Regions from separate parts of the Mangrovibacillus cuniculi genome, predicted to be linked through region 2. Evidence: a T-box and tRNA genes for the amino acid it is inferred to sense, from the RefSeq annotation. Region 2 holds a T-box; the other holds one or more tRNA genes.
The links. A T-box is a leader RNA that pairs with one kind of tRNA and senses whether it is charged. The one in region 2 lies ahead of alaS (alanine--tRNA ligase), so its partner is inferred to be a tRNA-Ala.
Positions count from the first base shown of each region.

Region 1: it encodes a tRNA-Ala, which carries the amino acid that the T-box ahead of alaS (alanine--tRNA ligase) is inferred to sense. The anticodon was not compared.

Region 1 is NZ_CP049742.1:2,713,812-2,729,958, forward strand. It holds gene dnaA (chromosomal replication initiator protein DnaA) at 1-618, shown strand, start outside; gene dnaN (DNA polymerase III subunit beta) at 797-1,933, shown strand; gene yaaA (S4 domain-containing protein YaaA) at 2,125-2,346, shown strand; gene recF (DNA replication/repair protein RecF) at 2,353-3,465, shown strand; gene remB (extracellular matrix regulator RemB) at 3,480-3,725, shown strand; gene gyrB (DNA topoisomerase (ATP-hydrolyzing) subunit B) at 3,786-5,708, shown strand; gene gyrA (DNA gyrase subunit A) at 5,763-8,267, shown strand; gene G8O30_RS13715 (HD-GYP domain-containing protein) at 8,393-9,493, shown strand; rRNA gene G8O30_RS13720 (16S ribosomal RNA) at 9,930-11,479, shown strand; tRNA gene G8O30_RS13725 (tRNA-Ile) at 11,598-11,674, shown strand; tRNA gene G8O30_RS13730 (tRNA-Ala) at 11,704-11,779, shown strand; rRNA gene G8O30_RS13735 (23S ribosomal RNA) at 11,893-14,824, shown strand; rRNA gene rrf (5S ribosomal RNA) at 14,911-15,027, shown strand; gene G8O30_RS16300 (sigma factor G inhibitor Gin) at 15,203-15,415, shown strand; gene G8O30_RS13745 (YaaC family protein) at 15,437-16,147, opposite strand, start outside.
Region 2 is NZ_CP049742.1:1,643,452-1,659,598, forward strand. It holds gene G8O30_RS08450 (peptidase U32 family protein) at 1-355, opposite strand, end outside; gene G8O30_RS08455 (O-methyltransferase) at 342-1,013, opposite strand; gene mltG (endolytic transglycosylase MltG) at 1,189-2,325, opposite strand; gene G8O30_RS08465 (DUF1292 domain-containing protein) at 2,838-3,128, opposite strand; gene ruvX (Holliday junction resolvase RuvX) at 3,139-3,561, opposite strand; gene G8O30_RS08475 (IreB family regulatory phosphoprotein) at 3,564-3,830, opposite strand; gene alaS (alanine--tRNA ligase) at 3,935-6,571, opposite strand; T-box leader at 6,625-6,830, opposite strand; gene G8O30_RS08485 (AI-2E family transporter) at 6,896-7,972, opposite strand; gene G8O30_RS08490 (DUF3918 family protein) at 8,447-8,572, opposite strand; gene G8O30_RS08495 (hypothetical protein) at 8,588-8,776, opposite strand; gene recD2 (SF1B family DNA helicase RecD2) at 8,887-11,277, opposite strand; gene G8O30_RS08505 (tetratricopeptide repeat protein) at 11,296-11,949, opposite strand; gene mnmA (tRNA 2-thiouridine(34) synthase MnmA) at 12,449-13,561, opposite strand; gene G8O30_RS08515 (cysteine desulfurase family protein) at 13,574-14,716, opposite strand; gene cymR (cysteine metabolism transcriptional regulator CymR) at 14,750-15,169, opposite strand; gene G8O30_RS08525 (replication-associated recombination protein A) at 15,304-16,147, shown strand, end outside.

The DNA.
Region 1 (16,147 bases), 1.1 Mb from region 2:
CAAATAGTTATATCTAGTGATCGTCCACCAAAAGAAATACCTACATTAGAAGATCGTTTACGTTCACGATTCGAATGGGGACTAATCACTGATATTACTCCTCCAGATTTGGAGACGCGTATTGCTATTCTACGAAAAAAAGCAAAAGCAGAAGGATTAGATATACCTAATGAGGTAATGCTATACATCGCCAACCAAATTGACTCTAACATCCGTGAATTAGAAGGAGCTTTAATTCGTGTAGTAGCTTATTCCAGCCTTATTAATAAAGATATTAATGCAGATCTCGCGGCAGAAGCTTTAAAAGATATTATTCCTAGTTCAAAGCCTAAAGTAATTACAATTCACGATATCCAACGTATTGTTGGTGAGCATTATAGTGTTAAGTTAGAGGATTTCAAGGCAAAAAAGAGAACGAAATCAGTAGCGTTTCCTAGACAGATAGCTATGTATCTATCAAGAGAGCTAACAGATTTCTCCTTACCTAAAATTGGGGAAGAATTCGGTGGACGTGATCATACTACGGTAATCCACGCTCACGAAAAGATATCCTCCTTACTTCAATCAGATGCCCAACTACAAAGAAGCGTAAAGGAAATACAAGATCAGCTAAAATAAAGTCTGTGTATAAGTATTTCTTTTTTGCACTAACTCACACACAGGCTGTCCACATGTGGATAGTCTGTGTTTCTATTGTTTAATTAGGTTATCCACATATTCACAGGCCCTACTAGTACTTCTATATTTTTTTAAATAAATAATTATTCATATATCCAGCCGAAAGGATTGATATTTTTTGAAATTTACTATCCAACGAGATTTGTTTGTTCAAAGTATTCAAGATGTAATGAAAGCTGTTTCTACTAGAACAACCATCCCAATATTAACTGGTATTAAACTGATTGCTAGCGAAGAAGGTATTACACTAACTGGTAGCGATTCTGATATTTCAATTGAATCATTTATTCCAGTCGAGGAAGACGGTAAAGTACTTGTTGAAGTACAAGAAACAGGTGGGGTAGTATTACAAGCTAAGTTCTTCAGTGAAATAGTAAAGAAACTTCCTGGAACTGATATAGAAATGGAAATTACTCAAGGTTTTCAAACTGTTATACGATCAGGTTCAGCGGAGTTTAATCTAAATGGATTAGATCCAAGAGAGTACCCACATCTTCCGCAAATTGCAGAAGAACATGTTTTTAAAATGCCAGCAGATTTGTTAAGGGCTCTAATAAGACAAACTGTATTTGCAGTGTCCACGTCAGAAACACGCCCTATCTTGACAGGTGTAAACTGGCAGATAAGTGATTCACAATTAACGTGTGTTGCTACTGATAGTCATAGATTAGCGATGAGAACAGCACCAATAGAAGAGTCCCTATCAGAAGAATACAATGTTGTTATTCCAGGAAAGTCACTAACGGAATTAAGTAAAATTGTAGATGACACAACTGATCCTGTTGATATCGTTATTACAGAAAACCAGATTTTATTTAAAACAAAACACATTTTATTCTTCTCTAGATTGTTAGAAGGCAACTATCCTGATACAAGCAGGCTGATTCCTTCCGAGTCTAAAACTACTATGTCTATTAAAACAAAAGAGTTTCTACAAGCTATTGACCGTGCTTCTTTACTTGCGAGAGAGGGACGAAACAATGTTGTAAAACTAGCAACTGAAGTTAACAATAGTGTAGAAGTGAGCTCTGATTCTCCTGAAATCGGAAAGGTAGTAGAACATATCCAAACAAGTAACATGGAAGGGGAAGAGTTAAGAATCTCCTTTAGTGCGAAATACATGATGGATGCTCTTAAAGCAGTTGAAGGTACAGAAATTACTATTCAATTTACTGGAGCAATGAGACCATTTATTCTCCGTCCATTGGATGATGAGTCCATCTTGCAACTTATCTTGCCAGTAAGAACATATTAATTTTTAGTAGAGAGGCCAGCAGCTGGTCTCTCTTTTTTATACAACTAAGAGAAACTTATGAGTAACTTCATGAGTTCGCTTTTCATTGAGAGTAATCTTTAGTAAAATAAGATATTAGAGATTAATTGGAGTACGACACAATTTTATTTCCATTCACATACATTTATCTTTCAGAAAAGTTGGTGAGTAGAATGCAAACACCTGTAGCAATTTCAACAGAATATATTGCACTAGGTCAGTTCCTTAAATTAGCTGATGTCATTTCAACAGGTGGAATGGCAAAGTGGTTTTTGAGTGAACATGAAATTTTTATTAACGGGGAGCAAGATCAACGTCGAGGTAGAAAGCTATACCCTGATGACCATGTGGAAATACCAGGATTTGGATCATTTATCGTGGTAGAAGAGGAGTAGGTATCCATGTTTATAACGGATCTTACTCTTAAGCAGTATCGAAACTATGATGACTTGCATGTTAAGTTTCAAAATCAAGTAAACGTATTTATTGGGGAGAATGCTCAAGGAAAGACCAACGTCATGGAGTCTATCTATGTCTTAGCAATGGCAAAATCACATCGAACAGCAAATGATAAAGAATTGATTCAATGGGAGAAGGATTATGCTAAAATAGAAGGTAGACTACATAAATCTAACGGTCAGGCCCCACTTGAAATTATCATTTCAAAAAAAGGGAAAAAGGCTAAGTATAATCATTTAGAACAATCCAAACTAAGTCAGTATGTTGGAAACATGAATGTAGTTATGTTTGCCCCGGAAGATTTAAATCTTGTTAAAGGTAGCCCACAAGTAAGACGACGTTTTATTGATATGGAAATTGGACAAGTCTCTGCGGTGTACCTACACGATATTAGTCAGTATCAAAAAATAGTTCAGCAACGAAATCATTATTTAAAGCTTTTGCAAACGCGTAAGACGACGGATGAAACTATGCTAGAAGTACTAACAGAGCAATTCATTCAGGTCGCGGTAAAAATATTGCAAAAGCGTTTTGAATTTCTTCAAAAACTACAAGAGTGGGCAGAGCCAATTCATACTGGAATCTCCAGAGGGAAAGAAGCCTTAAGAATTGCTTACCAGCCTTCAGTAGGTGTATTAGAGAGCATGGATTCGTCTATGCTTATAGAGAAGTATGAGGAAATGTATAATCACAAAAAAGAGAAAGAAAAAGAGCGTGGTGTAACCCTATTTGGTCCCCATAGAGACGATATTACTTTTTTTGTAAATGATAGAGATGTGCAAACGTATGGTTCACAAGGGCAGCAACGTACAACTGCACTATCTGTAAAGCTAGCAGAAATTGAACTTATTCATTCGGAAACAAGAGAATACCCTATCTTATTATTGGATGATGTTCTTTCTGAGTTAGATGACTATAGGCAATCGCACCTTTTAAATACTATTCAAGGTAAAGTACAAACTTTTGTCACAACAACCAGTGTGGATGGGATTGACCATCAAACGTTGAAAGAGGCAGCAACGTATCAAGTAGATTCCGGTACTATTACGTACTAGTGTAGGAGGAAGATATGTACATTCATATTGGTGGGGACAAAATGTTGCAGACAAAAGATATACTAACGATGATTGATTATTCTAGTGTAATAGAGTCAACTATTAATGCAGAATTTACTAATCAACATAGAGAAAAAGTAGAAGTATCTACTAATGCACCGAAAACAATTATTGTAACAGAAAATATACTTTACTATTCTCCATTAGCTACTCAAACGATCCAGAAACGAATCATGCAACAGCAAGTAAATAGAGGTTAGTACTCGTTTAATTATAGAAAAGTTACATCAATAGGAAAGTGTAGGTGAAGCGGTGTGTCGATGGACGATAAGCTCCAACCACAATCGTATGATGAAAATCAGATTCAAGTCTTAGAAGGACTAGAAGCGGTACGAAAACGACCTGGTATGTATATTGGCTCAACTAGTGGAAAAGGGTTGCACCATCTAGTATGGGAGATTGTTGATAATAGTATTGATGAAGCATTAGCTGGGTACTGTGATGAAATTAATGTCACAATTGAAAAAGATAATAGCATTACTGTAAGAGATAATGGTCGTGGGATTCCTGTAGGTATACATGAAAAAATGGGAAGACCAGCAGTAGAAGTTATCATGACAGTTCTTCATGCAGGCGGAAAGTTCGGCGGTGGAGGCTATAAGGTTTCTGGAGGACTTCATGGGGTTGGAGCATCCGTTGTAAATGCACTTTCCATTGAAACAGAAGTTACAGTACATAGAGACGGTAAAGTCTACTATCAAAAATATGAGCGAGGAGTACCAGCAGCAGACTTAGCTGTTATTGGTACAACAGACATAACTGGAACTTTGACAAGATTTAAACCAGATCCTGAAATCTTTACGGAAACAACAGAATACGAATTTGATACACTTGCTAATCGTATTAGAGAGCTAGCGTTTTTAAATAAAGGTATTAAAGTAACGATTACCGATAATCGTTTAGACGAACCGAAAGAAAATGTTTACCACTATGAAGGTGGTATTAAGTCATATGTAGAACATTTAAATCGATCAAAAGAAGTTCTTCATAGTGAGCCAATTTTTATCGAAGGCGATAAAGACGGTATTACTGTAGAAGTAGCGCTTCAATATAACGATGGTTATGCAAGTAATATCTACTCATTCGCTAATAATATTCATACCTATGAAGGTGGAACACATGAGTCTGGTTTTAAAACAGCTCTAACACGTGTTATTAATGACTATGCAAGAAAACATGGTGTGTTCAAAGATAGTGATGCTAACTTAACGGGTGAAGATGTTCGTGAGGGTATGACAGCAATCGTTTCTGTAAAGCATCCAGATCCTCAGTTTGAAGGACAAACAAAAACAAAATTAGGTAACTCCGAAGCTCGTACCATTACAGATGCCTTATTCTCAGAGCACTTTGATAAGTTCTTATTAGAAAATCCAACTGTAGCTAGAAAAGTAATTGATAAAGGACTAATGGCTTCAAGAGCGCGTTTAGCTGCGAAAAAAGCACGTGAGTTGACACGTCGTAAATCTGCATTAGAAGTTTCTAGTTTACCTGGTAAATTAGCTGATTGTTCTTCTCGTGATCCTAAAATTAGTGAAATTTACGTGGTGGAGGGTGACTCTGCAGGTGGTTCAGCAAAACAGGGTCGTGATCGTCACTTCCAAGCAATTCTTCCGTTACGTGGGAAAATTATTAACGTGGAGAAAGCGCGTTTAGATAAAATCTTATCTAATAACGAGGTGCGTGCAATCATTACAGCTCTTGGTACGGGAATAGGAGAAGATTTTGATATTGCGAAAGCTAGATATCATAAAATCGTCATTATGACAGATGCCGATGTAGATGGTGCGCACATTAGGACGCTTTTACTCACTTTCTTCTACAGATACATGCGACAAATTGTGGAAGCGGGATACGTGTATATTGCACAACCACCGTTATATAAAATTCAACAAGGTAAACGTATTGAATACGCTTATAACGAAAAACAATTAGAAGAAACATTAAAAATGTTGAATGAAATACCTAAACCAGGTATTCAACGATACAAAGGTCTGGGTGAGATGAATCCCGATCAGTTATGGGAAACGACAATGGACCCAGAAACAAGAACCCTACTTCAGGTAAGTCTTGCAGATGCAATCGAAGCAGATGAGACATTTGAAATGTTGATGGGTGAAAAAGTAGAACCACGTCGTGACTTTATCGAAACAAATGCAGCATACGTAAAGAACTTAGATATTTAATATAGATGATTGAAAATAATGTGAGTAAACCTCAAGCGTAAGGAGGTTCCTGTAATGGCAGAAACGCCTAATGCAAGAATCAAGGAGATAAACATTAGCCAGGAAATGCGTACGTCTTTCTTAGACTATGCAATGAGCGTAATCGTTTCTCGAGCTTTACCAGATGTGCGTGATGGCTTAAAGCCTGTTCAACGACGTATTTTATACGCTATGAACGATTTAGGTATGACGTCGGATAAAGCCTATAAAAAATCTGCTCGTATCGTCGGAGAAGTAATAGGTAAGTACCATCCACATGGTGACTCTGCAGTATACGATACGATGGTTCGTATGGCTCAAAATTTTAACTATAGATATATGCTAGTTGATGGTCATGGTAACTTTGGTTCTGTCGATGGTGACATGGCTGCAGCGATGCGTTATACAGAAGCACGTATGTCTAAAATATCAATGGAATTAATTCGTGATATTAACAAAGACACAATTGATTATAAAGACAACTATGATGGATCAGAAAGAGAACCAGCAGTTCTTCCATCACGTTTTCCGAACCTTTTAGTAAATGGTTCTACAGGTATTGCGGTTGGTATGGCAACAAACATACCGCCACATCAATTGGGAGAAATTATTGATGGAGTTTTAGCAGTTAGTAAAGATGCTGACATCACTATCCCAGAGTTAATGGAAATGATTCCTGGACCTGACTTCCCAACTGCTGGAATCATTGTGGGACGATCTGGAATAAGACGGGCTTATGAAACAGGTCGTGGGTCTTTAACAGTTCGTGCAAAAGTTGATATTGAACAAAAGGCTAATGGTAAGGAAACAATTATTGTTAACGAACTACCATATCAAGTAAACAAAGCTAGACTAATTGAAAAGATAGCTGAGTTAGTTCGAGATAAAAAGATTGATGGTATCACGGACCTACGAGACGAATCAGATCGTAAAGGTATGCGTATTGTTATTGAGGTTCGTCGTGACGCAAACGCTAATGTTCTACTGAATAATCTATATAAACAAACCGCATTACAATCTAGTTTTGGTATTAATATGCTTGCACTAGTTGATGGTCAACCAAAGTTGTTAAACTTAAAAGAATGTCTACAATATTATCTTGCTCACCAACAAGTTATCATTCGTAGACGAACAGAGTTTGAACTGAAAAAAGCAGAAGCTAGAGCACATATCTTAGAAGGACTACGTATTGCTTTAGACCATATTGATCGGATTATAGAGATCATTCGTGGGTCACAAACTACTGACCTTGCAAGAGAAGGTTTGATGACGGAGTTTGCGTTATCTGAAAAGCAAGCGCAAGCAATCTTAGACATGCGTCTTCAACGTTTAACAGGTTTAGAAAGAGAAAAAATTGAAGATGAATATCAAGGACTAGTTGCACTTATTGCTGAATTGAAAGCAATTCTTGCAGATGAAGAGAAAATCTTAGAGATCATCCGAGAAGAATTAGAAGAAGTAAAAGAGCGATTTAACGATAAAAGAAGAACAGAAATCGTGGCAGGTGGAATTGAGAATATCGAAGACGAAGACTTAATACCACGTGAAAATATCGTTTTAACACTGACGCACAACGGATATATTAAAAGATTACCTTCTTCTACTTACCGTGCACAACGTAGGGGTGGTCGTGGAGTTCAAGGAATGGGAACAAATGAAGATGACTTCGTGGAACACATTCTAGAAACCTCCACACATGATACGATTCTGTTCTTTACAAATAAAGGGAAAGCTTTCCGCTTAAAGGGATATGAAATCCCTGAGTATTCTCGTACAGCAAAAGGATTACCAATAATAAACCTTTTAGGGATAGGTAAAGACGAAAGTATTAACACGATGATCCGCGTAGAAGATTTTGTGGAAGATTGGTTTATTTTCTTTACTACTAGAAACGGTGTATCAAAGCGTACACCGCTTTCGGATTTTGCGAATATCCGTACAAATGGTCTAATTGCTATCAATTTGCGTGAAGATGATGAACTAATAGCAGCAAGATTGACAGATGGTAATAAACATATTGTCATAGGTACCAATAAAGGTCTCCTTATTCGCTTCCATGAAACCGATGTTAGGTCAATGGGACGTACTGCAACTGGAGTAAAAGGTATTTCACTTGGAGACTCCGATTATGTTGTTGGTATGGATATCTTAGAGCCAGATAACGAAGTGTTAGTAGTTACGTTTAATGGATTTGGAAAGCGTACTAAGGAAGCGGAGTATCGAGTTCAAAGTCGTGGTGGAAAAGGAATTAAGACGTTGAATGTGACAGAAAAAACAGGTCAACTTGTATCCGTTAAAGCTGTAACTGGAGAAGAGGATCTGATGATTGTCACAGCTAAAGGTGTTATTATCCGTATGGCTGTAGATACGATTTCCGTAACGGGTAGAAACACACAGGGTGTAAAACTTATTCGTCTAGATGAAGATGAATATGTATCTACAGTAGCAAAAGTAGAAAAAGATGAAGCGGAACCAACAACAGCTCCAGAGGAAACCGAGCCTACGGATATTGAAGTTGTAGAAGATGATTCAGAAGAATAATAAGGAAGAGAGCATCAGTCAATACTGGTGTTCTTTTTTTGTAGAAATAAGAAAAAAAGTACTTGTAAATATGTAAAATTTGCTAAAATAGTTTTAAAGATATGAGTGAAAGAGGTGGTGAATGGATGAGAGTGAAAGTATCAGATCTTGTAGAAGGATGTATCTTAGAAGAAGATGTAATGGGAAAATCAAAATTCCCTCTAGTGGCAAAAAATACAGTGATAGATCAACTTCATATTGAGGTACTCCAATCGTTCCTAATAGAAGAAGTTCATGTATCATTGGTGCTTGTAAATGGAGATCCATTCAGTGTAGTTCCTGTTTTGGATAAGATGAGTGACAAAACTAAGCAACTAAATGAAGAATTAGTATCAAGGGATACTAATTCAGCTTTTACGAGTGCCTATTTAAAAGCCGTTTCTTTGTACAAAAAACAATTCATCCAATGGCAAAGTGGTTCACCTGTAGACGTAGTAGCTGTGAGGAGTTTATTGTTGCCATTGTTAGAATTTATAGATTCCAATACTTCCCTTGTTTCTACCTTACATCATTACTCAACCAAAGAGGACTACTTATATCATCATGGTGTTTCTACAGGTATTATCGCTGGAGCAATCGGAAAAAAATTAGGGTTAGATAAAGGTACCTATGTTCAGTTAAGTATTGCAGGGGCATTGGCAGATTGTGGTATGGCAAAGATATCAAATATTATCCTGGTGAAAAATAAGGCCTTAAATAGAAGTGAATATGATGAGGTAAAGAAACATACAGCATATAGTTACTCTTTATTAAAAGACACCTCTTTTCTAAAAACGGAAATGAAAGTAGCTATTTTTCAACATCATGAACGAGTAGATGGTAGTGGATATCCAGTTGGAGAAAGAGGGCAAAGAATTCATTTATACGCACAAATTATTGCTGTATCTGATGTGTATCATGCTATGACATCAGAGAGAATATATCGATCAAAAAAGTCTCCTTATAAAGTGTTAGAAATGTTATCACAAGATTTTTTTGGTGAGTATGATGCTGCAGTATTATCTAATTTAATCAATTTAATATGTTCTTTTACGCCTGGAACTACTGTGAGACTGTCTAATGGTGAATATGCTCAAATTATGTTTACAAAAGCAAATGACCCTCTAAGGCCACTTATTAGATTAAAAGATAGAGATGAGTATATTGATTTAGAAAAGTCACGCGCACTATACATTGAGTCTGTCTAAGAAACAATATAGTAGAAGAGAGGACTTCAAGAGTATAATTGCTCTTGGAGTTTTCATTACTAGATTAGTAACAACTCATCATTTACCACGTGATGTCGTCTGATCTTAGAAAAGTATCTTTAATAGTGTAGCTATACGTTAAAACACAATTAAAAAAAGAAACGGAAATTTTTCTATTATATTCATTGACTTGATATATACATAAATGGTATATTACAAGTCGCTTCTCTTTCTGAGAGGTAGCGTACTTCTTTTTTGAAAAACTTTTTTAAAAAAGTATTGCAGAATTAAGTAACACATGATATATTAGTTAAGTCGCCAAAACAAGACGACACTAAACATTGAACTTTGAAAACTAAACAAACCAAGTGCCAACGTTTAATTCAGTTGTTTCTAGGAAACAACAAAACAAGTTTTTTATGAGCTAATCAAACATCTATTGGAGAGTTTGATCCTGGCTCAGGACGAACGCTGGCGGCGTGCCTAATACATGCAAGTCGAGCGGACTTGTGGGAGCTTGCTCCCGCAAGTTAGCGGCGGACGGGTGAGTAACACGTGGGTAACCTGCCTGTAAGATTGGGATAACTCCGGGAAACCGGGGCTAATACCGAATAACATCATTTGTCGCATGACAGATGATTCAAAGGTGGCTTCGGCTATCACTTACAGATGGACCCGCGGCGCATTAGCTAGTTGGTGAGGTAACGGCTCACCAAGGCGACGATGCGTAGCCGACCTGAGAGGGTGATCGGCCACACTGGGACTGAGACACGGCCCAGACTCCTACGGGAGGCAGCAGTAGGGAATCTTCCGCAATGGACGAAAGTCTGACGGAGCAACGCCGCGTGAGTGAAGAAGGTTTTCGGATCGTAAAACTCTGTTGTTAGGGAAGAACAAGTACCGTTCGAATAGGGCGGTACCTTGACGGTACCTAACCAGAAAGCCACGGCTAACTACGTGCCAGCAGCCGCGGTAATACGTAGGTGGCAAGCGTTGTCCGGAATTATTGGGCGTAAAGCGCGCGCAGGTGGTTTCTTAAGTCTGATGTGAAAGCCCACGGCTCAACCGTGGAGGGTCATTGGAAACTGGGAAACTTGAGTGCAGAAGAGGAAAGTGGAATTCCACGTGTAGCGGTGAAATGCGTAGAGATGTGGAGGAACACCAGTGGCGAAGGCGACTTTCTGGTCTGTAACTGACACTGAGGCGCGAAAGCGTGGGGAGCAAACAGGATTAGATACCCTGGTAGTCCACGCCGTAAACGATGAGTGCTAAGTGTTGGAGGGTTTCCGCCCTTCAGTGCTGCAGCTAACGCATTAAGCACTCCGCCTGGGGAGTACGGTCGCAAGACTGAAACTCAAAGGAATTGACGGGGGCCCGCACAAGCGGTGGAGCATGTGGTTTAATTCGAAGCAACGCGAAGAACCTTACCAGCTCTTGACATCCTCTGACAACCCTAGAGATAGGGCGTTCCCCTTCGGGGACAGAGTGACAGGTGGTGCATGGTTGTCGTCAGCTCGTGTCGTGAGATGTTGGGTTAAGTCCCGCAACGAGCGCAACCCTTGATCTTAGTTGCCATCATTTAGTTGGGCACTCTAAGGTGACTGCCGGTGACAAACCGGAGGAAGGTGGGGATGACGTCAAATCATCATGCCCCTTATGAGCTGGGCTACACACGTGCTACAATGGACGGTACAAAGGGCTGCAAGACCGCGAGGTTAAGCCAATCCCATAAAACCGTTCTCAGTTCGGATTGTAGGCTGCAACTCGCCTACATGAAGCTGGAATCGCTAGTAATCGCGGATCAGCATGCCGCGGTGAATACGTTCCCGGGCCTTGTACACACCGCCCGTCACACCACGAGAGTTTGTAACACCCGAAGTCGGTGGGGTAACCTTTTGGAGCCAGCCGCCTAAGGTGGGACAGATGATTGGGGTGAAGTCGTAACAAGGTAGCCGTATCGGAAGGTGCGGCTGGATCACCTCCTTTCTAAGGATATATTACGGAACAGTACTTCTTCGGAAGTACTGGCGTTCGGCACATACATTGGTTTGTTTAGTTTTGATGGTTCAATCGAATTCATCATAGAATAACAGAATTTTATAGAGGGCCTATAGCTCAGCTGGTTAGAGCGCACGCCTGATAAGCGTGAGGTCGGTGGTTCGAGTCCACTTAGGCCCACCATTTTTTCTTCTATAATATAATCTTTTTATGGGGCCTTAGCTCAGCTGGGAGAGCGCCTGCTTTGCACGCAGGAGGTCAGCGGTTCGATCCCGCTAGGCTCCACCAATATTTGTTCTTTGAAAACTAAATACTGTAAGACACCAAAGCAATTAAAACCGAGAATCGCCATCTTAAGATTTCTTTCCATTATGGTAAGAAAAAAATATAGCATTATTAACGGTTAAGTTAATAAGGGCGCACGGTGGATGCCTTGGCACTAGGAGCCGATGAAGGACGTCACTAACAACGATATGCTTCGGGGAGCTGTAAGTAAGCTTCGATCCGGAGATTTCCGAATGGGGAAACCCACTGTTCGTAATGGAACAGTATCCTTCTCTGAATACATAGGAGTTGGAAGGCAGACCCGGGGAACTGAAACATCTAAGTACCCGGAGGAAGAGAAAGCAAACGCGATTCCCTTAGTAGCGGCGAGCGAAACGGGAACAGCCCAAACCAAGAGGCTTGCCTCTTGGGGTTGTAGGACACTCTATACGGAGTTACAAAAGAACGAGGTAGATGAAGCGACCTGGAAAGGTCCGCAAGAGAAGGTAAAAGCCCTGTAGTCGAAATCTTGTTCTCTCCTGAGTGGATCCTGAGTACGGCGGAACACGTGAAATTCCGTCGGAATCCGGGAGGACCATCTCCCAAGGCTAAATACTCCCTAGTGACCGATAGTGAACCAGTACCGTGAGGGAAAGGTGAAAAGCACCCCGGAAGGGGAGTGAAATAGATCCTGAAACCGTGTGCCTACAAGTAGTTAGAGCCCGTTAATGGGTGATAGCGTGCCTTTTGTAGAATGAACCGGCGAGTTACGATTTCATGCAAGGTTAAGTTTTAGAAGACGGAGCCGCAGCGAAAGCGAGTCTGAATAGGGCGAATGAGTATGAGGTCGTAGACCCGAAACCAGGTGATCTACCCATGTCCAGGGTGAAGTTCAGGTAACACTGAATGGAGGCCCGAACCCACGCACGTTGAAAAGTGCGGGGATGAGGTGTGGGTAGCGGAGAAATTCCAATCGAACTTGGAGATAGCTGGTTCTCTCCGAAATAGCTTTAGGGCTAGCCTCACGTTGTAAGAGTCTTGGAGGTAGAGCACTGTTTGGACTAGGGGCCCCCATCGGGTTACCGAATTCAGACAAACTCCGAATGCCAATGACTTATCCGTGGGAGTCAGACTGCGAGTGATAAGATCCGTAGTCGAAAGGGAAACAGCCCAGACCACCAGCTAAGGTCCCAAAGTATACGTTAAGTGGAAAAGGATGTGGAGTTGCTTAGACAACCAGGATGTTGGCTTAGAAGCAGCCACCATTTAAAGAGTGCGTAATAGCTCACTGGTCGAGTGACTCTGCGCCGAAAATGTACCGGGGCTAAACGTATCACCGAAGCTGTGGATTCACACCGTTGGTGTGAGTGGTAGGAGAGCGTTCTAAGTGCGTCGAAGCTAGACCGGAAGGACTGGTGGAGCGCTTAGAAGTGAGAATGCCGGTATGAGTAGCGAAAGAAGGGTGAGAATCCCTTCCACCGAATGCCTAAGGTTTCCTGAGGAAGGCTCGTCCGCTCAGGGTTAGTCGGGACCTAAGCCGAGGCCGAATGGCGTAGGCGATGGACAACAGGTTGATATTCCTGTACCACCTCTCTTCCGTTTGAGCAATGGGGGGACGCAGGAGGATAGGGTATGCGCACTGCTGGATATGTGCGCTCAAGCAGTAAGACTGGTAACGAGGCAAATCCCGTTACCGTAAGGTCAAGCTGTGATGACGAGGGAATTATAGTACCGAAGTACCTGATTTCACACTGCCAAGAAAAGCCTCTAGCGAGGAAGAAGGTGCCCGTACCGCAAACCGACACAGGTAGGCGAGGAGAGAATCCTAAGGTGTGCGAGAGAACTCTCGTTAAGGAACTCGGCAAAATGACCCCGTAACTTCGGGAGAAGGGGTGCTCTGATAGGGTGAAAGCCCGAGAGAGCCGCAGTGAATAGGCCCAGGCGACTGTTTAGCAAAAACACAGGTCTCTGCGAAGCCGCAAGGCGAAGTATAGGGGCTGACGCCTGCCCGGTGCTGGAAGGTTAAGGAGAGGGGTTAGCTCACGCGAAGCTCTGAACCGAAGCCCCAGTAAACGGCGGCCGTAACTATAACGGTCCTAAGGTAGCGAAATTCCTTGTCGGGTAAGTTCCGACCCGCACGAAAGGCGTAACGATCTGGGCACTGTCTCAACGAGAGACTCGGTGAAATTATAGTACCTGTGAAGATGCAGGTTACCCGCGACAGGACGGAAAGACCCCGTGGAGCTTTACTGCAACCTGATATTGAATTTTGGTACAGCTTGTACAGGATAGGTAGGAGCCTTGGAAGCCGGAGCGCCAGCTTCGGTGGAGGCATTGGTGGGATACTACCCTGGCTGTATTGAACTTCTAACCCGCGCCCCTTATCGGGGTGGGAGACAGTGTCAGGTGGGCAGTTTGACTGGGGCGGTCGCCTCCTAAAAGGTAACGGAGGCGCCCAAAGGTTCCCTCAGAATGGTTGGAAATCATTCGTAGAGTGTAAAGGCACAAGGGAGCTTGACTGCGAGACCTACAAGTCGAGCAGGGACGAAAGTCGGGCTTAGTGATCCGGTGGTTCCGCATGGAAGGGCCATCGCTCAACGGATAAAAGCTACCCCGGGGATAACAGGCTTATCTCCCCCAAGAGTCCACATCGACGGGGAGGTTTGGCACCTCGATGTCGGCTCATCGCATCCTGGGGCTGTAGTCGGTCCCAAGGGTTGGGCTGTTCGCCCATTAAAGCGGTACGCGAGCTGGGTTCAGAACGTCGTGAGACAGTTCGGTCCCTATCCGTCGTGGGCGTAGGAAATTTGAGAGGAGCTGTCCTTAGTACGAGAGGACCGGGATGGACGCACCGCTGGTGTACCAGTTGTCTTGCCAAAGGCATCGCTGGGTAGCTATGTGCGGAAGGGATAAGTGCTGAAAGCATCTAAGCATGAAGCCCCCCTCAAGATGAGATTTCCCATTCGTAAGAAGTAAGATCCCTGAAAGATGATCAGGTAGATAGGTTCGAGGTGGAAGCATGGCGACATGTGGAGCTGACGAATACTAATCGATCGAGGACTTAACCAAGTCAAACTTGGTGATTCTCGGCAATACGCTTTGGTGGCGCGCAGTATTTAGTTTTGAAAGAACAACGTTCTTTTACATGTACATAGTCTGGTGGCGATAGCGAGAAGGTCACACCCGTTCCCATCCCGAACACGGCAGTTAAGCTTCTCAGCGCCAATGGTAGTTGGGGGTTCTCCCCCTGTGAGAGTAGGACGTCGCCAGGCATTTACGAACACCGTATCTAATTAGATACGGTGTTTTTTGTGAATAGGAATAACTATGTGTAGGCTATGTGATATGGCCTATAGTTACTAATGTAACGACTATTTAGTGAAAGATAAATTCATAGTATATAATTCTAGTAATTTGTCCATACTACCCCTAAAGGGAGGTAGTATGATGAACAATAGTAACTTAGTAGAGTATCAATGCCAGTGTTGTAAACAAAGAAAGCGTAGCGGATATTATATTCACCATCTGTACTTATGTTTGAGTTGTGAACAGTTACTAATATCCTTAGAGCCGGAAGACCCCTTATACAAAGAATATGTCAAGCTTATGACTGCCGCCAGAAGACGAAATAGTCAACCTAATACAATACCAGTTAATTAATAGGTAAACCCTTTTCTAGTTTTATTCTAGAAGAGGGTTTTTTTCTTGATTGCTTTCTAAGTAGTCAAAGATTAAAGACGGACCTGAATATAAAGTAGATTGTAAAAAAGATTGAATTAAAGGGTAATCATGTGTTGGCGAAGATCTAATTAAGTTTCCCCACCACTCTGTCTCATACCTTGCAATCATACTAAGATTATAAAGCAGGAGGTAATGAATGATAAGGTGGGGTAAAAAGTGTATATAACTTAGTTTTGACGGTATATAGATATCTGTATCGGAATGAGATCTAATTGGAAACACTAAGTGCTTATTATATCGTTGGATAGAAATCATGTTATTGTTCCATTTAATTTCTAAATCATCTCCAAAAGATTCTTTTATATCCTGGATGGATATGTTAGAAGGCATTAGCAATGTATCTCCATTTACGGTAACAGATGTAGTACCTTTCGTAGGCCGAAAATAATAAAACAGTTTATCTAATTCGGGAAGACATTCCATTAAATCCCCCATACTAATTTTCTTATTTTCAAGTTGTTTCACGTGGAACAACTTCTCGGATAAATGAGTACATAACCCATTACGTTGAATTTTTACTTCGTCCTGAAAAAATAAATATTGCTGTTTCTTTTTTTTTCGAGTTGATACGCCGTGTGCTAAAACACTGGTAGAGTCAGGATAGAAAGGATCTACAGTTAAAAGAGCAGCCTTCAGCAAATGTGTTAACCC
Region 2 (16,147 bases):
TTGTTTCCGTATTCCAATGTAATGGCATAGTAGGAGCTGCTACTCTAGCTGCCATAATCACAGCAGGATCTCCAAAGATTACGCCATCTACAGAGATGGAAGCTAAGTAACCGATATAGTCCTCTAATTCTCCTACTCGATCATTATGGAAAATAGCGTTCATCGCTACATATACTTTTTTATCATGTTTGTGCGCAATTTCTACTGCTTCTTTTACTGCTTCTTTGGTAAATTCTCCTGCTAATCGCAGACCGTATCGTTGTTCTCCAATTACAAATGCATCTGCACCTGCGTTACATAATTCCTGAACGTGTGCAACGGAATGAGGTGTCACTAATAATTCAGGCTTCTTCATTTGGTCTCACTCTCCTTGTCGTAATAGCTAGTCCATCGCCAACAGGAACAATCATTGTGTAATACTCTTCATGATTCATCAACCAATGATTATATGACTTAATCTTTTTGACTAATTGACGGATTCGCTTTGGTTCTATTTGTTCTACCTCTTCCTCAGGTGTTGCGACTAATCCTTTAAAGAGGACATTATCTGTATAAATTACACCTTGTTCACTTAGCATAGGAGCATATAAATCAAAAAATCGTTGATATTGTCCTTTTGCTGCATCAATAAAGATTGCATCGTATGGTCCATGCATCTTAACTTCCTCCACCACTTCTAGTGCATCCCCTTGAATCAGAGAGATTTGTTCTGCTAGATTTGATGTTTGAATATATTGTTTTGCAACTGTTGCTCTTTCTTCATCTCGCTCAATTGTGATAATGGTTACATTTGGTAGAGTGTCTGCCATACGTAGTCCCGAATAACCAATTGCAGCACCAACCTCTAAAATCTTTTTTGGTTTTTGCACTCTAAGCAATTGTAGCAACGTTTCCATTCCCACAATATCCATAATAGGAACATGGTGTTCCGTTGCATATTGCTCCATGTCTTGGAAGAGTGATTCTCTAGGTTGAACAAGTTCACTTAAATAATTTGTTATGGCATTTTCCATGCGAACAGCACCTTTATAATATCTTATAAAAAGACGATAACATGAAAAGAAGAAAGCTATACTAGAGCTTTCTACCTACTCACGGACTCGTTCCATTAATTCGTTAAAAACCTTGAACTATTCTATCATAAAAAGAAGAGGATTGCGAGAAAAGAAGCAATCCTCTTTATGTTAATTAATCGTTTTTGATATGTTCATCAATTAAATCATTATGCTCTGAGTATGTCTTTGAATAATAGACTTTACCAGTTTCTGTTGCAGCTAAGAAATAAAAATAGTCAGTTTCTGCTGGATTTAACACAGCACGTATAGCACTTTCCCCTGAGTTTGCGATGGGTCCAGGTGGCAAACCTTGATTTTTATAGGTATTGTATGGGGAATCTGTTTCTAAATATTCATATAGAACACGCTCTTTATGTTTTCCCATTGCATATAAAACAGTTGGATCTGTTTGTAATGGCATACCTTTTTCCATTCGGTTATAGAAAACACTTGCCATCATCTGGCGGTCTTCTTCTGAAGGAGCTTCCTCTTCTACAATTGATGCAAACGTTAATACTTCATGTGTAGTCATCTCACTACCTGCAATATCTGTTTGGAACTTCCCTACTACAGCATTCGTTTTGTTTAACATCTCTCTTACCATATCTTCTAACGAAGGATTCTCTTCATAAAACTCATAGGTTGCAGGGAATAGGTACCCTTCTAGTGGATATTTTACTTCCTCTCCTAAAACTTCTTCACTTAATAGGTTTGGATAATCATTCATTAACTTCTCGACGAACTCTTGGTCATTTAATTCCGTAAACACTTCTTCACTACTCATGTTTAATTTCTCTGCTAAAACCTCTGAAATCTCCACGAGCTGTAAACCTTCTGGAACCGTCAATTTAAATTGTGCTTCTCTCATTACTTTACCTGTTTGTAATTGACTAATAAGTTCATCAATATTCATTGAGGGACTTAATTGATACGTTCCTGCTTGAAAATTGTTGTGATTATTAAAACGAACATAATATCGGAAGATGGTTTTATTTTTAATAAGCCCATTTTTTTCAAGAATATTTCCAATAGTAGTTACACCTGAACCAATAGGTATTTCTACTGTTTTCGTTTCTTCATTTGTAGGTTCTACCGCTTTTAAACTAGATGATATATACACATATCCTGCAATTCCCACTGCAAGAATGATTGCTACTAAGACAGATGTTACTATTAAGACAATTTTTCTTATTGTTTTCGCTTCTTGTTGTTTTTGTAGCTTTGACTCACGAACTCTATCTTTAAAGCTCTTTTGATCCTCATTAGACATAAAAAAACTCCTTTCGACGACAATTAGCATAGAAACAGAATTTTCGCGCACGATTTTCCGTTATTATACCATAATCGACAAAAGGAAAAGTAGTAAAAGCAGAGTGGAATGCTTTTATTTCCAATAATAAGTATGTGTTTTTAACCACAATTTTAAAAAGTTATGACAAAAATCAAACGTGAATGCAAAAGGATTTCCACTACAGGGGGACGCTTTCCACTACGAAAAGCGGAAGGCGCGCGTTTAGCCACGGTAGGAAAGTTCAGAAGACCGAGGAGGCAGTTCTTCAGCCACCGGAGGGCTTTTGAACTTTCCCGAGTGGTTGCGCACCTGGAGCTAGACATAACACCTTCCCCTAGGAGTCGCCCCCTTCCGCTCCAATCCCAAGGATGCTTTTTTAGAAGCACTAAATCTGCAGTATTTAAAAATCAATTACTACGAAAAAAGGTACATTCATTTTTTATGAATGTACCTTTTGTATCAGCCTCTTTATCTTTATAAGTTAAAGAGAATTACTCTCCAGCTTCCTCTTCATCAAGGAAAGTGTTTAGCATTTCTTCGATCATATCCCACTCTTCTTCTGTCTCAATTGGTTGAAGCTCTCCAGCTTCTCCATTAACCGTTTCTTTGAAGCTTGATGCGTGAATTTCAATATCGTCTGCATCATCTTCATCTGCACCTACTGGATAGTAAAGTACGTAAGATTTTTTGAAGTCTTCTGATTCGAATGTGAATAGTACCTCACATAACTGCTCGTTACCATCTTCGTCTACAACTGTGATATGTTTTTCACCATGTTCCATAATTAACACCTCATTTATAAGATTGACGGTCTAAAAATCCTTGTAAGATCATCACCGCTGCCATTTTATCAATGACTTTTTTTCGTTTTTGTCTACTAACATCAGCCTCTAGTAAAACTCGTTCAGCAGCCATTGTGCTTAGACGTTCGTCCCACATTTCAACCGGAAGATTAAATGTATCACGAACTCTGTCTGCATACAACATACATGCTTCCCCACGAGGACCTAAAGTATTATTCATATTTTTCGGTAAGCCAATTACTACTTTACTTACCTCGTACTCCTTGATTAAGTCCGCTAATCGAGCTAAACCCAACTCCCCAGCTTCTTCATCAATCTTAACTGTCTCGATGCCTTGAGCGGTCCATCCCATCGCATCACTAACTGCGACACCAACTGTTTTGGTACCGACATCTAGACCCATTACTCTCATCTTTATCCCTCGCGATGCTGTTGTAAATAAGATTTTACTAATTCCTCAATAATCTCATCGCGTTCTAATTTACGAATTAAATTACGCGCGTCCAGATGACGAGGAATGTAAGCAGGATCTCCTGATAAAAGATAACCCACTATTTGATTAATAGGATTGTAGCCTTTTTCCTGCAACGCCTCGTGCACTTGATTAAGTACTTCTTTTACATCATGTTCAATGGAATCATCTGAAAAGTTAAAGCGCATCGTGTTGTCAAAAGAGTTCATCTACAGCACCTCACAAATTTCTTGGAAATCAATTTCGCAAGAAACGTCATTTTTCCTACTATTACTATTGTACAACAAGAAGAGTAGGAAAGGAAGTTTTCGAATTACTTAACGTTCGTAATCCATGTTTCCACAAATTGCAGAGATTCATTCACTTTTTCTGGTTGTTTTCCACCTGCTTGCGCCATGTCTGGACGACCACCGCCACCACCGCCGCAAATAGAAGCTAACTCTTTTACCAGCTTTCCAGCTTGGTAACCTTCTTTTACTAAGTCAGGAGTAACAGTAGCGATAAAGTTTACTTTCCCTTCTCCAGTAGTAGCTAATACCACGATACCAGATTCGATAGACTGCTTCAGTTCGTCAGCCATTGTACGAAGAGTGTTCATATCCGCTACATTTACTAGTTGAGCAAGGTAACGAACCCCGTTCACTTCTTTTACTTGATCTATTAATTGGCCAGCTTCGATATTTGATAATTTTGCAGCTAAAGATTCATTTTCACGTTGCGCTTCTTTTAACTCAGCTAGAAGTGATTCCACTCTAGTTACAAGGTCAGCTGGCTTAGCTTTCACAAGACTTGCAGCAGTTTTTAATGTATCGACTTGTTCTTTCATATAGCCATATGCTTGAGCACCTGTTACAGCCTCGATACGTCTCGTTCCCGCTCCAATTCCACTTTCTCCAATCAGCTTGAATAAACCAATCTCTGCAGTGTTTGCTACGTGACAACCACCACAAAGTTCTAACGAGTAATCTCCAATTTGAACGACACGGACAACATCACCGTACTTTTCTCCAAATAGAGCCATAGCCCCCATTTCTTTTGCTTCCGCTAGAGATTTATTGGAGATATCTACTTGTACGTTCTTCCAAATTTGTTCATTTACTTTTTGTTCAATTAACTCCAGTTCCTCTGCTTGAACTTGACCAAAGTGTGAGAAGTCAAAACGAAGGCGGTCTGGTTGAACTAGTGATCCTGCTTGGTTTACATGCTCTCCTAATACATCTTTTAATGCTTGGTGTAATAGGTGAGTAGCTGTGTGATTTTTAATAACGCTGCTACGAATATCAGTTGCTACTTTAGCCAATAATTCCTTGTCATTTTCAAGCGTACCTTCTAACACTTTCACTTTGTGTAAAGATTGACCGTTTGGAGCTTTTACTACATCTAGCACTTCTACTTTCACACCATCACCAGTAAGAGTACCTTTATCTCCAACTTGTCCACCGCTTTCTGCATAGAAAGGAGTTTGGTTAAGGATAATTTGCGCTTCTTCACCAGCTTCTACATTCTCTACAAATTCGCCGTTTTGCACAAGTGTTACAACACGTGAATGAACAGCTAATTGAGAGTATCCAACGAACTCACTTTCCACTTTCACATCACCAAGAACGCCACCTTGTACTTGCATGCTTCCTGTATCTTGACGTGCTGAACGAGCTCGTTCTCTTTGTTTTTCCATCTCGACTTGGAAACCTTCAGAATCAATCGTTAATCCTTTTTCTTCTGCGTATTCTTCTGTTAATTCAACAGGGAATCCGTACGTATCATAAAGACGGAAAACATCCGTTCCTTTAATTTGACGAGATTCAGACTTACTAGCTTCTTCTAACAGTGTAGAAAGAATTGCAAGACCTTCCGTTAGGGTTTCATGGAATCGCTCTTCTTCATTCTTTACAACTTTTTGGATGAATGCTGTTTTTTCTTTTACCTCTGGGTAGAAGTCGACCATAATTTCTGCTACTACAGGTACTAATTCAAACATGAATGGTCTTTCAATCCCAATAGCTTTTGCGTAACGAACAGCACGGCGTAGTAAACGACGTAGCACGTATCCACGACCTTCGTTAGATGGAAGTGCACCGTCGCCAACTGCAAACGAAACTGTACGGATGTGGTCAGCAATAACTTTATACGCTGTATCCGTATCACCTTTTGTACCATAGCTCACATTTGCTAATGATTCCGTTGCGCGGATAATCGGCATAAATAGATCTGTATCAAAGTTCGTAGGTACGTTTTGTACGACACATGCCATACGCTCTAATCCCATACCAGTATCAATATTTTTCTTCGGTAGAGGTGTATACGTATTGTCTGGATTGTGGTTGAATTGCGAGAACACTAAGTTCCATATTTCTAAATAACGTTCATTCTCTCCACCTGCATATAATTCAGGATCATTTTTATCGTCGCCATATTCTGGTCCACGATCATAGAAGATTTCTGTATTTGGTCCACTTGGGCCTTCTCCTATATCCCAAAAGTTTCCTTCTAGACGGATGATTCGCTCAGCTGGAATCCCAATACCTTCATGCCATAGTTTAAACGCTTCTTCGTCTTCTGGGTGGGTCGTAACAGAAAGCTTCTCTGGATCAAAGCCAATCCACTTCTTATCCGTTAAGAATTCCCATGCCCATTCGATTGCTTCTTTTTTGAAATATTCTCCGATAGAGAAATTCCCTAACATTTCAAAGAAAGTATGGTGACGAGCAGTTTTCCCTACGTTTTCAATATCGTTAGTACGAATCGATTTTTGCGCGTTTGTTATACGTGGATTCTCTGGGACTACACGTCCATCAAAGTATTTCTTAAGTGTCGCAACCCCTGAGTTAATCCAAAGTAAAGATGGGTCCTCATGTGGTACTAGTGAAGCACTTGGCTCAATACGATGTCCTTTTTCTGAAAAGAAATCTAAGTACATTTGACGAATTTGTGCACCTGTTAATGATTTCATGTTAACTCCTCCTTCTGTATGTAAGGCAAAAATAGAAAAAGCCCTTCTGTCATAACAGGGACGAGAAAATCGCGGTACCACCCTGGTTATGAAAGAAAGGCTTTCATCACTTTAATGCTATAACGTAGCAAACGGCTCACTTCAATTATGAGCACTCTGGTTTAGCGTTCAACTAGCCTTCGTTTAAAACTTCTTTCAGCCAAGGAAGTTTCTCTCTTCAAACGGACTCTAGTCTACTTAGAACCTTCGACGTATTATCATCTATTGAACTTAGTTTGAATTATAATGAAATACTATCAAGAATGTCAATGTTCGAATGATGTTTTACGTATCTTTTAGGATCGCCCTTTTATTTTTTTCATCTAAAAGCACGTGGTAAATTACTCTTACAACTGCAAAAAACGGAACGACTAACAATAATCCTACAAGTCCTGCTAGTTCTCCCGCAACTAAAAGTAGTGCAAGAATAACAAGTGGATGTAAGTGAACACTCTTACCGACAATCCACGGGGAAAGGACATTACCTTCTAAAAATTGAAGCGCAACGATTAGAATAATTACCCAAATCACCGTACTCCAGGACATTGTAGCAGCAATAGCTATGGTAGGAATCGCCCCAACAACCGGTCCGAAATAAGGGATAATATTGGTCAAGCCAATAAATACACCCAGCACGATGGAAAATTTAATATCTAATAACATCAAAGCAACAGTTGCAATGCCTCCTATTAAAACGCAAACAATAAATTGACCTCGGATATATCCACCTAACGTATCATTAATCCCACTAACAATTTTATGTAATGGGTCTTTCCAGTTTTGAGGAGAGATACTTTTTCCCCATCCCTTTAATACATCAAAGTCTTTTAAAAGATAAAAAGAGATAAATGGAATTAAAGCCAAAAATAATATGGCAGTTGACACATAAGCGAATAATGATAACCCTTTTTGCACAAGTCCTACCGCGAATGTCTCTATAGCATCAATTCGTCTATCAACAAATTCTTGTACACCATCTGGGTAAACTTGCGTTTCTTCATGAATAGTAATGAGTCCGTTCCGATAAGATTCTGTCCATGTGGGCACATGTGCAACTAGTTCATTTAATTGTTGATAAAACATTGGCAAGCCGAAATACACCGCAGCTCCAACTCCACCAAAGAATAAAGCATATATCACTGCTATGGTTACTCCTCTATGAATGCCAAAACGATGAACCTTTTCCACAACTGGATGCAATAAAAAGCTAATAAAAGCAGCTACTAAGAATGGCACACACAACCAAAGAATAGCATGAACAAAAGGCTTCCAAACTGGTTGTAATAAAAAAAGGAGATAGAGAACAGTTAAGCCAGCAATGATTAAAATGGTCACCCATAATGCAGATTTAATCTTTTGCATGTACAGTTCCTCCTTTGTTTACATTCAATCTTAGGTTTGCTTACTTGGAAGAAAATATGCTCTTGTATTTGTAATAATTTCAACGGTTGATTTTTTACAGGTTGATTAATATGTGGTTTTATCTTTTGGACCACATGTATTTTTGAAACGTATGCTCAGCTTTCGTTTTTTCGCTTCGTGAACGCACGTTATTTCCGTAACGTGTGCTCTACTTCCCGTTTTTCGGTTCTTGAACACACGTTATTTCCGTAACGTGTGCTCTACTCCCTTTTTCTGCTTCGTGAACGCACGTTATTCTCGTAACGTGTGCTCTACTTCCCGTTTTTCGTTTCTTGACCGCATTTTACACTTTAAGAAATAACAATGAAGGAGACTCATTTAAAAGCAAGCCACATCACGTGGCTAACAATGAGTTGTTACTGGTCACGTAACAAAAAAGCCACCTAAATCCCAATGATTTAGGTGACCCACTTGTTAATGAATGGCTTTGCGAAGTTTTTTCTGCCACTTTTTCATGGACTTTTTGTTCATAGAACGTGAATACGTGGAAGCTGCTACTCCAATTCCGATTCCCAGTATTGATGCAATCGTTTTATTCAAGCCACTCACACCCTTCTAACTAAGTTTTCGTTCATCCTCATGAAATAGATCGTCTAACGAACTTAAACTTCCGTCCTCTTCTACTTGATGGGTGTTAATAATGCCTTTTGATACAGACATCTCAATAAAGCATCCCCAACAATAATATTGATTAATTCCTATTTTACCTAAGTCTTTACTTTGGCAATTTGGACATTTCATCATAGCAAGCACCTCTTCACGTTTATCGTTAGAAGCAGTATTGCCAATTTAATGAAATATAAACAATAGTGTAGAAAATTCCGTTCGTTATTTAAGAGATGAACAAACTTAGCTTATGAGTTTAACTCGAAATCATTCGGCGTAACGTTTTCCATACCAATCATTGGATTTACCTTTTCCCATGTATCTTCTGTTAAAGCTACATGTTCCATTTCTTCGTCGCCCCCGGTGCCAAGTAATTGAAGCATGGATTTTAACATCGTTCGTCGTTGTAAATCATCCGTTCTTTCCACACCAAGTCGAAATGCTGAAGTTTCTCCACAAAGAATTAAGAAGCGTTTACTTCTAGTGATAGCTGTGTATAGTAAATTTCTACGCAACATTCGGTAATAACCGCGAACCACCGGAATAATTACAATAGGGAATTCACTTCCTTGAGATTTATGAATGGAGCAACAGAATGCATGCGTAATTTGATTGAGATCTTGCCGTGTGTATGTCACTTCATTTCCGTCATAACTTACAATCACCATGTCTTCTTTTTCTGTGTTTTCTTTTGCATAAAAGATAGAAATGACTTCTCCCATATCTCCATTGAATACATTTTGCTCTGGTTGATTGACAAGTTGGAGAACTTTATCACCAATTCGGAAAACCACTTCTCCAAATTTCAGTTCTTTCCGCTTGCCATCTAGATTAGGATTAACAATTTCTTGCAGCCTTTTATTTAGCTCATCTATACCTGCAGCCCCACGGTACATCGGAGCTAACACTTGGATATCTCTTAGTGCGTACCCTTTTTTCGTAGCATTCGCCACAACTTTTTCCACAACATCTGGTAATTGAGCTGTCGTACATTGAATAAAACTACGATCTTTTTGCGGTTCAGTTAAGTTAGCAGGGACTGTCCCTTCTTTCATAGAATGCGCTAACTCGATGATCGAAGAACCCTCCGCCTGACGGTAAATATCCGTTAGCTGGACCGTTGGAATCACGTTACTTTCAATTAAATCTTTTAGCACTTGACCAGGTCCAACAGATGGCAATTGGTCATCATCCCCCACCATAATTACCTGCATGCCTTTAGGGATTCGTTTGAAAAGTTGATGAGCTAACCAACTATCTACCATCGAGGATTCGTCGATTATTAGTAGTGATCCTTTGATAAACGGAACTGGCTCATCATCCTCTTCTTCTTGTTCTTCCTCTTGCCCTTTCCAACCTAACAAACGATGAATAGTCATAGCGTTTAAGCCAGTTGATTCTTGCATACGTTTTGCTGCACGACCTGTTGGAGCGACTAGGACATAAGGGTATACTTCCTCTTCTTTATATTCCTTTTTATCAAGTGGCTTTCCATGTAGCTTACTATAGATTTCAACAATTCCCTTAATAACAGTTGTTTTCCCTGTACCTGGACCGCCAGTTAAAATCATCATCCCTGACTTTAACGCCTTTTCAATTGCTTCTTTTTGAGAAGGTGCGTATTCTACTCCAAGCGCTTCTTCCAATTCACCTAACGCTAACAAGAATTCAGATTCAGGGAACTCATCTAAGAAAGAATCATCTGCTAAGATACGCTCTATGCTCGTCACTAGTCCTTTTTCAGAAAAATACAAAGAGGGCATAAATATTTTACGTTCCTCTATAATAATTTTCCCTTCTTCTCCTAGTGCTAAAACTTGCTTAGAGATATCTTCAAAAGGGATTTCTTCTTGGTGATGAGCAAGTAACTCTACTACAGCAGGAAGTAATTCCTCTGCTTCGACATATGTATGGCCTTCTTTATATGTGAGATCATCGAGTAAATGAAGAATGGCCGCTTTCATTCGATCAGGATGACCACCTGTAAAACCTAGCTGAATACCAATTTGGTCAGCTCTTTTAAAACCAATTCCTTCGATGTCCTCCACTAATATGTATGGGTTTTTCTCAATAACACTTAAAGAATCTTCTTTATATAATGAGAATATTTTCATGGAAAGCTGCGGACCAAAGCCTAAGTCAGTCAATCCGACCATGACGTGTTCCAAACCTTGATGCTCTTTTAAGGAATTAATCAAACTTTCCGCTTTGGTTTTCGCTAACTGTGGCACATCATCTAAGATACTTGGATCCGCTAGAATCTTTCGTAATGCTCCTTCACCGATGTGGTCAACTATGCGTTCAGCGGTCTTTTTACCGATTCCTTCAAACAAATCACTCGAAAGATATTGAATCGTACCTTGCTTGGACTGTGGCATTTCCTTTTGAAATCTAGAAACATGGAATTGAGGCCCAAATTTTGGATGCTCTTTTAACTGACCATAAAAGGTATAGGTTGTTTCCTCTTCTAGAGAGGGAAAGTATCCCGTCACCATAAGTTCACGTTCCGCCCAAGAGGTATTTGTTTCTTCTACACGGATGCGGACGACGGAATATAAATTAGACTCGTTGTAAAAGATGGTAACAAGAAGTCTCCCTTTCACATATGGCTCTTTTTGTTGCATGGAATCTTGCCCCATATCCCGTCCTCCTACTCCTTAATTCGATTCAATCATCATCAATAAACTTTGTGCAAAGTCATGACGTGGTTCTAATTCTATCGTTTTCTTCAAATGTTCGATAGCCTTTTCTTTATTTTCTGTACCCATAGCATAAGCTGCACCAAGATTGTAATGCCCATCTACATGATTGGGAGATAATTCAATTACTTTTTCTAATTGCTCTATCGCTAGGTCAAAGAATTCATTTTTCGCATAGCCAATTCCAAGTTGAAAAGTCGCATCCACATCTGAAGGCTCCAATTCTACAGCACGTTGAAGATATGGAATGGCAAGTTTTGTTTGCTCCATGTTCATAAAGCTAATCCCTAACATGGCAAAGACTTCATTTGTTTCTAATCCATTCTGAATGGCTTTTTGATAGTGTGCTGCAGCTTCGTCATAAAGTGATTCTTCATAGGCAACGTTCCCAAGGCTATAATAAGCAGCTGCAAATGTAGGATCTAGTTCAATTGTTTTTTGGTAAAAGGCTTTTGCTCGTTCTAAGTCGTTAACAGCAACAAGCAAGTTTCCGAAGTTAGCGTAGCCAAGTGGATTGGACGGCTCTAATTCAATTGCTTTATTAAAACAATTAGCCGCTTCCTCCCATTTTCCTTCTTTCATTAATTCAATTCCTTCTTGATGCAGATCCATCTTCATTTCCCCCAGTCATAAATTTATCCGTAAAAAGGTGATTGGACAAAATATCAGAGTGACTGCAGAGGGATTTCCGTTACAGGGGGACGCTTTCCGCGGGACGGGCATCTGACTACAAAAGCGGAAGGCGCGCGTTCTGCCGCGGGAGGAAACTTCGGAAGACCGAGTAGGCAGCTCCTGAGCCAACGGAGGGCTTTCGAAGTTTCCCTAGCGGTTGCGCACCTGAAGCTAGAAATGCCTCCTCGTCGCGGTCGCTGAAGAACGCTCTTAGCTCCTGCGGGGTCTCAGCTGTCCGTTTAAATTCCCGCAGGAGTCGCCCCCTTTCACTCCAATCCCTGAATATCTATAGAGTTATGCTATAAATTCTGCAGTGACCTGTGTCTCAAAACACGATAGTTCAAATTCATATGATAACAAAAAAACAGGTGAACATATTATAAAATTCACCTGTTTCTGCATTTTCCAGTCTGTATCGACTGTTTATCTAGATACTAAATCACCCAACATACATTAAACGCTTTTCTTGTTGGAAGATATGATCGATTGTTCCTCCACCTAGACATTCGTCTCCGTCGTAGAAAACAACAGCTTGTCCAGGAGTTACTGCACGTACCGGTTCGTCAAACACTACCTTCATGTCGCCATTTTCTTGCGGATACACTGTTACGTTTGTATCAGGTTGGCGATAGCGGAATTTAGCCGTACATGTGAACGGTTCTGTTTTGGTTTCTTTCGCTACAAAGGAAACATTCGTAGCTGTGATGGAATCAGAATATAGAGAAGGGTGATCAAATCCTTGCTCCACGAATAATACATTCTTTTCCAGGTCTTTCCCTACAACAAACCATGGTTCACCTGATCCACCGATACCTAAACCATGACGTTGACCAATTGTGTAATACATTAGTCCGTCATGTTTCCCTTTTTCTTCACCAGCTAATGTCTTCATAACACCAGGTTGAGCTGGCAGATAACCTTGTAAGAATTCTTTAAAGTCACGTTCACCAATAAAGCAAATTCCAGTAGAATCTTTCTTTGTAGCAGTAGCTAATCCAGCTTCTAAAGCAATCTCACGAACACGCTTTTTATCAATATCACCAATCGGAAACATAACTTTCTCTAATTGGTCTTGTGTTAGCTGATTGAGGAAATACGTTTGATCTTTATTTTGATCAAGTCCACGAAGCATTTTCACTCCAGTTTCATTGCGTTCTACACGAGCGTAATGTCCTGTAGCTAAGTAATCAGCACCTAAACTCATTGCATGTTCTAAAAAGGCTTTAAACTTTATTTCTTTATTACACATAACATCTGGATTTGGTGTTCTACCAGCTTTATATTCATCTAAGAAATACGTAAACACCTTATCCCAATATTGTTTTTCAAAATTAACCGCGTAATAGGGAATGCCAATTTGATTACATACTCGGATTACGTCATTATAATCTTCCGTAGCTGTACAAACGCCATTCTCGTCGGTGTCATCCCAGTTTTTCATAAAAATACCGATGACATCGTACCCTTGTTGCTTTAAAAGTAACGCTGCAACAGAGGAGTCCACTCCACCAGACATCCCAACCACCACGCGTGTTTCATGTGGTGCTTTCATCTCTATCCCTCCTTATTTTTTCCATCGCTCTATAATGTTCACCAATCGCTTAGCTGCTTCTTCTACTTCCTCTTCCGTAGTGGAAAATCCAAAGCTAAAACGAACGGAATTAGTTAATTCATCCGCGTACTTTCCATACATGGCAACTAACACATGAGATGGGTCAATGGAGCCTGCTGTACAAGCTGATCCACTCGATACCGCTACACCAGCTAAATCTAAATTAACTAGTAAAGACTCTACATGTGCGCCAGGAATGCTTAAGTTTAACACGTGAGGTAAGGAATGCTCAAGCGAACCGTTTTGCTTAAAGTCTACTTCTGCTTCTTGTAAGACACCTATAAATGTTTTCTTCCATGCCTCATATTGATTTCGTTTTTCTTCTATAGTAGATTGAGCAATTTCTACAGCTCGTTTAAAACCAGCGATACTTGCTACATTCTCCGTCCCAGCACGACGCTTTCGTTCTTGTTCTCCTCCAAACTGCTGAACAGCTAATGGAGTGCCTTCTCTAACATAAAGGAAACCAATTCCCTTTGGCCCATTAATTTTATGAGAAGAAGTCGAGAGTAAATCAACATTCAGCTCATTTACATCTAGAAATTCCACACCATATGCTTGTACAGCATCTGTATGAAAATAGACTTCTTTATCCTTTAGCAGATGACCAATTTCTTTAATGGGCTGTATCGTACCAACTTCATTGTTCCCATACATAATAGATACTAATGTAGTCTCCTCTGTGATTACCTCATTCAATTGATCAACACTAATACGTCCATCATGATCAACAGGCAAATAAGTGACAGAAAATCCTTCTTTTTCTAAAGCCTGAAAAGCGTGAAGTACTGCATGATGTTCCACTTCGGTTGTGATAAGATGACGACCTTTATTTGCCATAGCCTTCGCCACACCGAAAATCGCTAAATTATCCGATTCTGTTCCACCACTAGTAAAAATGATCTCTTGTTCTTTTGCTCGGATACTAGAGGCTAACACCGCCCTTGCTTGATCAACCTGATGACGAGCTACTCGTCCAAATGAATGGATGCTCGATGGATTTCCGTGAACAGATGTCATCACTTCCATCATCTCAGAGACAACGTCTGGGTGCATAGGAGATGTGGCTGCATGATCTAAATAAATTGTCTTCATCTTATCCCTACTTTCTTTCCAATAGTACGCAAATTAAATATAGAACATATATGGATCAGATTCTCCATCTTCAGTGAAATTAGCCATATCTTCTAATGTAGTAGAATCTAATACATCTTTCACAGCATCGCGAATTCGAATCCATAATTGACGTTTTGCCGGTTCTTCATCTTCTATTCCTTCTACAGGTGAGATAGGACCCTCTAATACACGAATAATATCTCCTGCCGATATCTCTTGTGGTTCTTTCGCTAATTTATATCCACCATAAGCACCACGAATACTTCGAACTAATCCCGCATTTCGAAGTGGTGCAATTAATTGTTCTAAGTAATGCTCTGATAGTTCATGCTTTTGCGCAATCGTTTTTAAAGACGTAGGTCCTTCCCCATGTCTTTTCGTTAATTCAATCATAATCGTAAGCCCGTAACGGCCTTTCGTCGATATCTTCATCGGTCAAAACCCCTCTGCCTTTGTTACTTGTTCGCGCCTTTTCAAATCCCCAGTATTATACCATGAAATAAGCTTCCGTGCATGGACCGTTAAAAACTGGTACACTACTGCTAGAACATTAGTTTGGAGCGGATATCATGAATAAACCATTAGCATTTCGTATGAGACCATCCACGATTGATGAAATAATAGGGCAACAACATTTAGTTGGAGAAGGTAAGATTATTCAACGAATGGTAAAAGCAAAATCATTATCTTCCATGATTCTGTATGGACCACCTGGGATTGGTAAAACATCCATTGCAAGTGCCATTGCTGGAAGCACTTCTTACGCTTTTAGACAGTTAAATGCAGTCACGAACAATAAAAAGGATATGGAAATAGTGGTACAGGAAGCAAAGATGTCGGGAACGGTCATATTGTTACTAGATGAGATTCACCGTTTAGATAAAACAAAACAAGATTTTTTATTACCTCACCTGGAAAACGGAAGAATAGTGCTAATTGGTGCAACAACTAGTAATCCTTATCATGCCATTAATTCTGCTATCCGAAGTAGATGTCAATTGTTCGAACTGTTCCCTTTAACAGATGAAGAGATAGAAGTAGCACTTGTTAGGGCATTAAAAGACAATGTAAATGGACTAGGAAATCAACCTGTTAAAATAGAAGAAAATGCATTAAAGCATTTTGCAAAATCTAGTTTTGGAGATGTGCGATCTAGCTTAAATGCATTGGAATTAGCAGTTCTTTCTACAGACGCAAATGAAGTTGGAGAAATTATCATTACACTTGATATTGCAGAACAATGTTTACAAAAGAAAGCATTTAGACACGATAAAGATGGGGACGATCACTATGACGTAATGAGCGCTTTCCAAAAATCAATTAGGGGTAGTGATACGGATGCTGCTCTTCACTACCTTGGTCGCTTAGTAGAAGCTGGAGATTTACCTACTATCGCTAGAAGATTGCTAG